Regions from separate parts of the Pseudoalteromonas sp. APC 3358 genome, predicted to be linked through region 2. Evidence: predicted binding sites of a transcription regulator. Region 2 holds the regulator's gene; the other holds the start of a gene.
The links. Region 2 encodes LexA, which represses DNA repair genes until DNA is damaged. Its sites were predicted from a motif close to TACTGTATNNNNATACAGTA; they were not measured.
Positions count from the first base shown of each region.

Region 1: a site for LexA is predicted at 1,458-1,477, ahead of ruvC (crossover junction endodeoxyribonuclease RuvC). Genes of this name have one in related genera too.

Region 1 covers NZ_JASDCE010000012.1:41,201-44,629, forward strand. The annotation lists gene QL995_RS16865 (FtsX-like permease family protein) at 1-1,395, shown strand, start outside; gene ruvC (crossover junction endodeoxyribonuclease RuvC) at 1,526-2,050, shown strand; gene ruvA (Holliday junction branch migration protein RuvA) at 2,053-2,670, shown strand; gene ruvB (Holliday junction branch migration DNA helicase RuvB) at 2,678-3,429, shown strand, end outside.
Region 2 covers NZ_JASDCE010000016.1:14,506-17,934, reverse strand. The annotation lists gene ctaD (cytochrome c oxidase subunit I) at 1-355, opposite strand, end outside; gene coxB (cytochrome c oxidase subunit II) at 355-1,497, opposite strand; gene lexA (transcriptional repressor LexA) at 1,981-2,598, opposite strand; gene QL995_RS19090 (PaaI family thioesterase) at 2,766-3,206, shown strand; gene QL995_RS19085 (hypothetical protein) at 3,207-3,429, opposite strand, start outside.

The DNA of each region.
Region 1 (3,429 bases), on a different contig from region 2:
GATTTATTTGATATTCCACCGCTTAGAGTGCTGCGCCGTAACTTAGGTGACAAGTTGGCAGTAAGTCGTGTGCATTTAGGCATGAGTGCGCTAACTGTTTTTTTATTAATGTGGTTATTTAGTAACAACATAAAAATAACGCTTATTTTGTTTGCCTCAACGCTTGCGCTAATTGGTGTGTTGTTTTTGATATCTAAATTAATATTTGGTGGCGGTCGAAAGCTTGGCTTAAAACCTGGTAACAGTTGGTCGCTTGCAATTGCGTCTATTCAAAAGCGTGCAAATGTGAACGCGGTACAGTTAATTAGTTTTTCGTTAGCGATTAAATTACTGCTGTTTTTAGTGGTACTTAAAAACGACATGATATCTGATTGGCAGTCGCAACTTCCAAGCGACGCGCCTAATGCGTTTTTAGTTAATATTACGCAAAATGAGCTTGAGCCAATTAATGAGTATTTAGCACAAAAAGATATTCAGGTATCAGAGTTTTATCCCACTATTCGTGGACGCATAAATGCGGTAAACGGCGAGTTGGTAGCACGTTCTGTATCGCTGCAAGACAACGAGAAAAAAGACGAAGAAGCACGTGCAGGTATTGGCCGCGAGCTAAATCTTACATGGCTTAAAGATGTGCCTGACCAAAATGAAGTAACACAAGGTACGTGGTTTGGTGAAAATGCGATGGCTGAAGCCTCAGTAGAGGAGTCGATGCTTGAGCGTTTAGATGTTGAGATAGGCGATACGCTTACATTTTTAATTGGTTCGCAGTCGTTCGACGCTAAAATTACCAGTGTGCGCAAAGTTAATTGGGCCACGCTTAAACCTAACTTTTTTATTATTTTAAGCCCAGATGTACTTGCAGATTTTCCAGCAACGTATATTTCGTCGGTACGTATAAACCCAGATCAAAAGCGTGACTTTAGCCAGTTATTGCGCACTTACCCTACTATTACAGCGATTGATATTGATAACTTTGTTAAGCAAATACAAACAACTATTTCGCAAGTATCACTCGCCATTGGCTTTGTACTTGCAATTGTTGTGCTGTGTGGCGCGCTTGTACTTATATCGCAAGTGCAAGCTAGTTTAGGTGAGCGTATGCAAGAAATTGTCATACTGCGAACGCTTGGCGCTAAAAGCCGATTAATTAAAAACGCGACCTTGTACGAGTTTTTATTACTAGGGGGTTTAGCTGGCTTAGTTGCTGCATTTTTTAGTGATATAGCGCTTTTAATTGTGCAGCAACAAATGTTTGATTTAGCAGGTAAGTTACATCCGCATATATGGATTATTGGTCCGGTAGCTGGCGGTGTATTTGTGGCTGGTTTAGGCTATTTAATGATTGCCCGAACACTTAAACAAAATACCCAAGGATTAGTGCGTGCCCTAGGGTAAGCTTAAACTAACATGCTCCTTCAAATGCCCACCTAACACGTGGGCATTTTTGTTTTTCTTTGTACTGGTAATTTATACAGTGCTCTGGCATTATTAGCGTAATTTAAAAATAATAACAATGGAGTGCTGTTTGGCCATTATTTTAGGGATCGATCCTGGTTCACGTTTGACCGGATATGGCGTTGTTGCCCACCAAGGTTCTAAATTTACATACTTAGGCAGTGGTTGTATTAAGTTAGCCGATCATCCTTTTCCGGTTAGGCTTAAAATGATCTATCAAGGCATTACACAGCTTATTGAGCAGTTTTCGCCAGAAACCTTTGCCATTGAAAAAGTATTTATGGCGCATAACCCCGATTCTGCTTTAAAGCTTGGCCAAGCTAGAGGCGCTGCTATTGTAGGTGCTGCAATGGCCGACTTGCCCGTATTTGAATATTCAGCTAGGCAAATTAAGCAAGCAGTAGTAGGTAACGGTGGCGCTGATAAAACTCAAGTGCAACACATGGTAAAAAATATTTTAAAACTACCAGGTACGCCACAGGCCGATGCAGCTGATGCACTCGCTATTGCGATTTGCCACGCTCACTCAGAACAAAATTTAATTAAACTAGCGGGTAGCGCAAGCAAAACCGTTAGAGGACGTTTAAGGAAATAACTATGATAGGCCGCTTAAATGGTATTTTAGTCGAAAAACAGCCACCAGAAATATTACTCGAAGTAAGTGGTGTCGGTTACGAAGTACAAATGCCAATGACCTGTTTTTACGATTTACCAAAAATTGGTGAAAACGCGATTGTTTACACCCACTTTGTAGTGCGTGAAGATGCTCAGTTATTATTTGGTTTTAATAATAAAGTAGAACGCGCTTTGTTTAGAGAGCTATTAAAAGCAAACGGCGTTGGGCCAAAACTTGGCTTAGCTATTTTATCGGGCATGTCGGCAAAGCAATTTGTAAGCTGTGTAAATAACGAAGACTCAACGTCGCTAGTTAAATTACCCGGTGTAGGTAAAAAAACAGCCGAGCGTTTAGTACTCGAAATGAAAGACAGATTAAATGATTGGGGTAATGATTTATTTACGCCATTTAGCGACAGCGCAGTAATAGAGCCAATGAGCGATGCGACAATAGCTAATAACGCAGCCGATGATGCCGTATCGGCACTGCTTGCATTAGGTTATAAATTGCCACAAGCTCAAAAAGCAGTAAAATCGATAAGCAAACCCGATATGTCTACTGAGGTTCTTATTAGAGAATCTTTAAAATCAATGTTGTGAGTAACCCATGATTGAAGCGGATCGCTTAATTGATGCGACTGAAAAAACAAATGAAGACTCTATAGATCGTGCAATAAGACCAAAACTTTTAGCCGACTACAGAGGCCAGCCTCATGTTAAGCAGCAAATGGAAATTTTTATTGAAGCTGCCCGAACCCGTGGTGAAGCGCTCGATCATTTATTAATATTTGGCCCACCAGGGCTTGGTAAAACCACGCTTGCAAATATCGTTGCCAACGAATTACACGTAAGTATTAAAACAACATCCGGCCCTGTACTTGAAAAAGCAGGCGATTTAGCTGCGTTACTTACTAATTTAGAAGAAGGCGATGTACTGTTTATTGATGAAATACACAGGCTAAGCCCGCAAGTTGAAGAAATACTGTATCCAGCAATGGAAGACTACCAGCTTGATATAATGATTGGTGAAGGCCCAGCTGCGCGTTCTATTAAATTAGACTTACCTGCATTTACACTTATTGGTGCCACTACGCGAGCAGGCTCGCTAACATCGCCACTACGTGACCGTTTTGGTATTGTGCAGCGATTAGAGTTTTATTCTGTAGAAGATTTGTCGCACATAGTAGGGCGCTCTGCACATTATCTTGGTTTAGAAATGTGTGATGATGGCGCAACCGAAATTGCACAACGTTCACGTGGTACACCACGTATTGCAAACCGTTTATTACGCCGTGTACGCGATTACACACAGGTAAAATCTGACGGTACAGTAAATGCCGAAGTAGCTAAGCAAGCGCT
Region 2 (3,429 bases):
AGTTATTCATTCTTGGCAATGCCATATCTGGCGCGCCAATCATGAGTGGTATCATCCAGTTAGCAAGGCCTGTAAAGGCCGGCATAACCGCACCAAACACCATAATTAAACCATGCACTGTGGTCATTTGATTAAAAAAGTGAGGATCGACCAACTGTAAACCTGGTTGAAATAATTCAGCTCTGATCACCATGGCCATTCCACCACCAATTAAGAACATGGTCAGCGAAAAAATTAAATATAAACTACCTATATCTTTATGATTAGTTGTGTAAAGCCAGCGTTTAAAACCTTTAGCTGGGTGATGAGCATGATGAGCTTCATTGGCGTTAGGTTGTTCTACTATGCTACTCATTAGTTCGCCTCCACTTTGGCATCAAGTGCTGCCTGTATTTGACTCGGTTGAATAACATCACCCGTATCATTACCCCACGCATTACGTTTATAAGTAATAACCGCTGCTAATTGCTTTATAGATAACTGTTTGGCAAATGCTTGCATTGCCGTACCTGGTCGCCCATGGATAACTACATCAATGTGATCTTTTATATCGCCAAGTACTATAGGGCTGCCTTTAAGTGCAGGAAATACACCCGGTAACCCCATGCCAGTAGGCTGATGACATGCAGCACAATTGGCCATATATACTTGTTCGCCTAAAGTCATTAATTCTTCTTTCGGGAGGGTTTTATCAAGTAATGCGGCATCTGCTAATGCTGCTTTTTGTTTAGCTTGCTTTGCATCTGCAAGCCACGTTTTAAAATCAGCCTCAGATTTAGCGACCACCACAACGGGCATAAAGCCATGATCTTTACCACACAACTCAGCACATTGGCCTCGGTAAGTACCTTCTTCGTTTATGTTCGTCCATGTTTCGTTTATAAAGCCGGGATTCGCATCTTTTTTAACTGCAAAATCAGGTACCCACCAAGAGTGAATAACATCGTCAGAAGTCATTAAAAATCGTACTTTTTGATTTATTGGCAGTACGAGAGGTTTATCAACCTCAAGTAAGTAGTTAGGATTTTTATCTGCAAGATTCGCTATTTCATCTTGCGGGGTAGATAAAATAGAGTAGAACTCTACATCTTCACCCATATATTCATAATGCCATTTCCATTGCGAGCCTGTAATTTTAATAGTGAGATCAGCTTTGCTGGCATCTTCCATTGCAATTAGAGTTTTAGTGGCTGGTACTGCCATAGCAATTAAAATAACAAACGGGATTGCAGTCCAAAGTATTTCTACTTTAGTGCTTTCGTGAAATTGGGCAGGTACAGCCCCTTTAGATTTACGGTGATGAATAAGTGCCCAAAACATAATTGCGAACACTATCACCCCAATCACACAACATATTATAAATATGGTCATGTGCAGCTGATATACATTATTGCTTATATCGGTTACGCCTTTGCGCATATTGTATTGGCTGTTAGCCAAAACTGGGTGCGAAAAAACACATAATATAAGCCACAAGGTAGAGGTCAGTTTACCCATGTGACGGCTCCTTTGATGCTATTGCGAATGCAAAGCGAAGAGGCATACGGCTTAAACGCCAATTCGTTATTTTTATTTTTTTAGTCAATCTCATTTAATATTGATTGGTTTTGCTGCGCCAACAACGTGTTTGTGTATATTGTGTGTTCTCAAAACTAAAAAGCTGTGAGTTATTATTAGCTCAGCACATTAATAATTAGCTAAAAAATGAACAACAAGCAAGTTTTAGTATAAAAAACAATCAGGTGATATTGAGTAATTAATAAAAAATCAGTAACCAACTAGGTAACAGGAAGTTCAAAAGATGAGCAAAACAAAGGGGTTTAACGCATTCGAAGGGGGAAAATATAAGTGCAAAAAAGTTTACAGCTTAAATTGTCAGTGAGCTATTTATGCCCTATTTTTAGTGCGAATTTAAAACAGAAAATGCGTACTAATTAGTACGCATTTATAAAACTGCTTGTTTAAAAGCTATTTTTAAAGTCACATCCAATCAGCGTTTCTTATAACACCAACGGCTAAGCCTTCAATATTAAAAGACTCATTCTCAAGATCTACTTCAATAGATTCAAAATCGTCGTTTTCAGCATGAAGTAATACTTTACGACCCGCTTTCTCAAGACGTTTTACAGTTACGTCTTCGTCTAGGCGGGCAACAACAACTTGCCCGTTTTCAGCGGTTTGAGTACGATGTACAGCAAGTAAATCACCATCCATAATACCAATATCTTTCATGCTCATACCGTTAACGCGTAGTAAAAAATCTGCAGCCGGTTTAAACATTAATGGATCTATTTTGCAGTGACTTTCAACGTGCTCTTGCGCCAAAATAGGTGAACCAGCAGCAACACGCCCTATAAGCGGTAAACCTAATTGTTCTGGCTCTTCTTCTTCAATTAACTGAATACCACGGCTTGCACCTGGTTTCATTTTAATTGCGCCTTTTTTAGCAAGTGCTTTTAAATGTTCTTCAGCAGCATTGGCACTTTTAAAACCTAATGTTTGCGCTATTTCAGCACGTGTAGGAGGCATACCAGTGTCTTTAATAAAAACTTTAATTAGTTCGAGTATTTGAGCTTGGCGGTTCGTTAATGGTCGCATACAACTGGTTTTCCATACAGTACATTTAACTGTGAGTATATACAGTTAAATAAAAATCGCAAATTTAAATTAAGCCTTAAAATAGCCAAAGTAATTTCACTTGTGTACATTTTAGGGATATAACTAAAGCTAGGTTTATAAATGATTAAAAAAGCAAAGGAGTCATTATGAGTATTTGGTACCAGCCCATCACTTTAGAGCTGTGCAAGCAGTTAGAACAAGGCATTGATGGCCAAGGAACATTAATGAAAACCATGGGAATAGAAGTCACTGAAATTGGTGATGATTACTTAGTAGCCACTATGCCGGCAATTCCTGAGCATCATAACCCAATGGGAATGGTTCACGGCGGTGCTAACGTTGTACTTGCCGAAACAGTTGCCAGCTATGCAGCTAACTTTGTTGTCGATTTTACAAAATTTTACTGCGTGGGGCAGGAAATTAGCGCAAGTCATTTAAAAGCATCTCGCAACGGCACTTTAACAGCAACGGCAAGAGCGTTTCATATTGGCAAACGTAGTTCAGTGTGGGAAATAAAAATTACAAATAGCCGCAATGAGCTGTGCTGCGTATCAAAAATGACCGCAGCAGTCGTAGAGCGAAGGTAGTTACTTTTCGATTGGGTAAATTGTAATTTCCATACCCGCACCAATCGCAGATATACGTAGTAATGTATCTGCATCTAAGGCTTGATTAAAGCACTTAGGGGAAGTGCCTGATTCAAAACCAATATCAAACGTTCTACGTGAACAGCTTAACCATTGCTTTAGCGCGTTACGCGAACACGATTCAATAAGCTCACATATATGGTTTATTGCTTTGTCAGGCGTG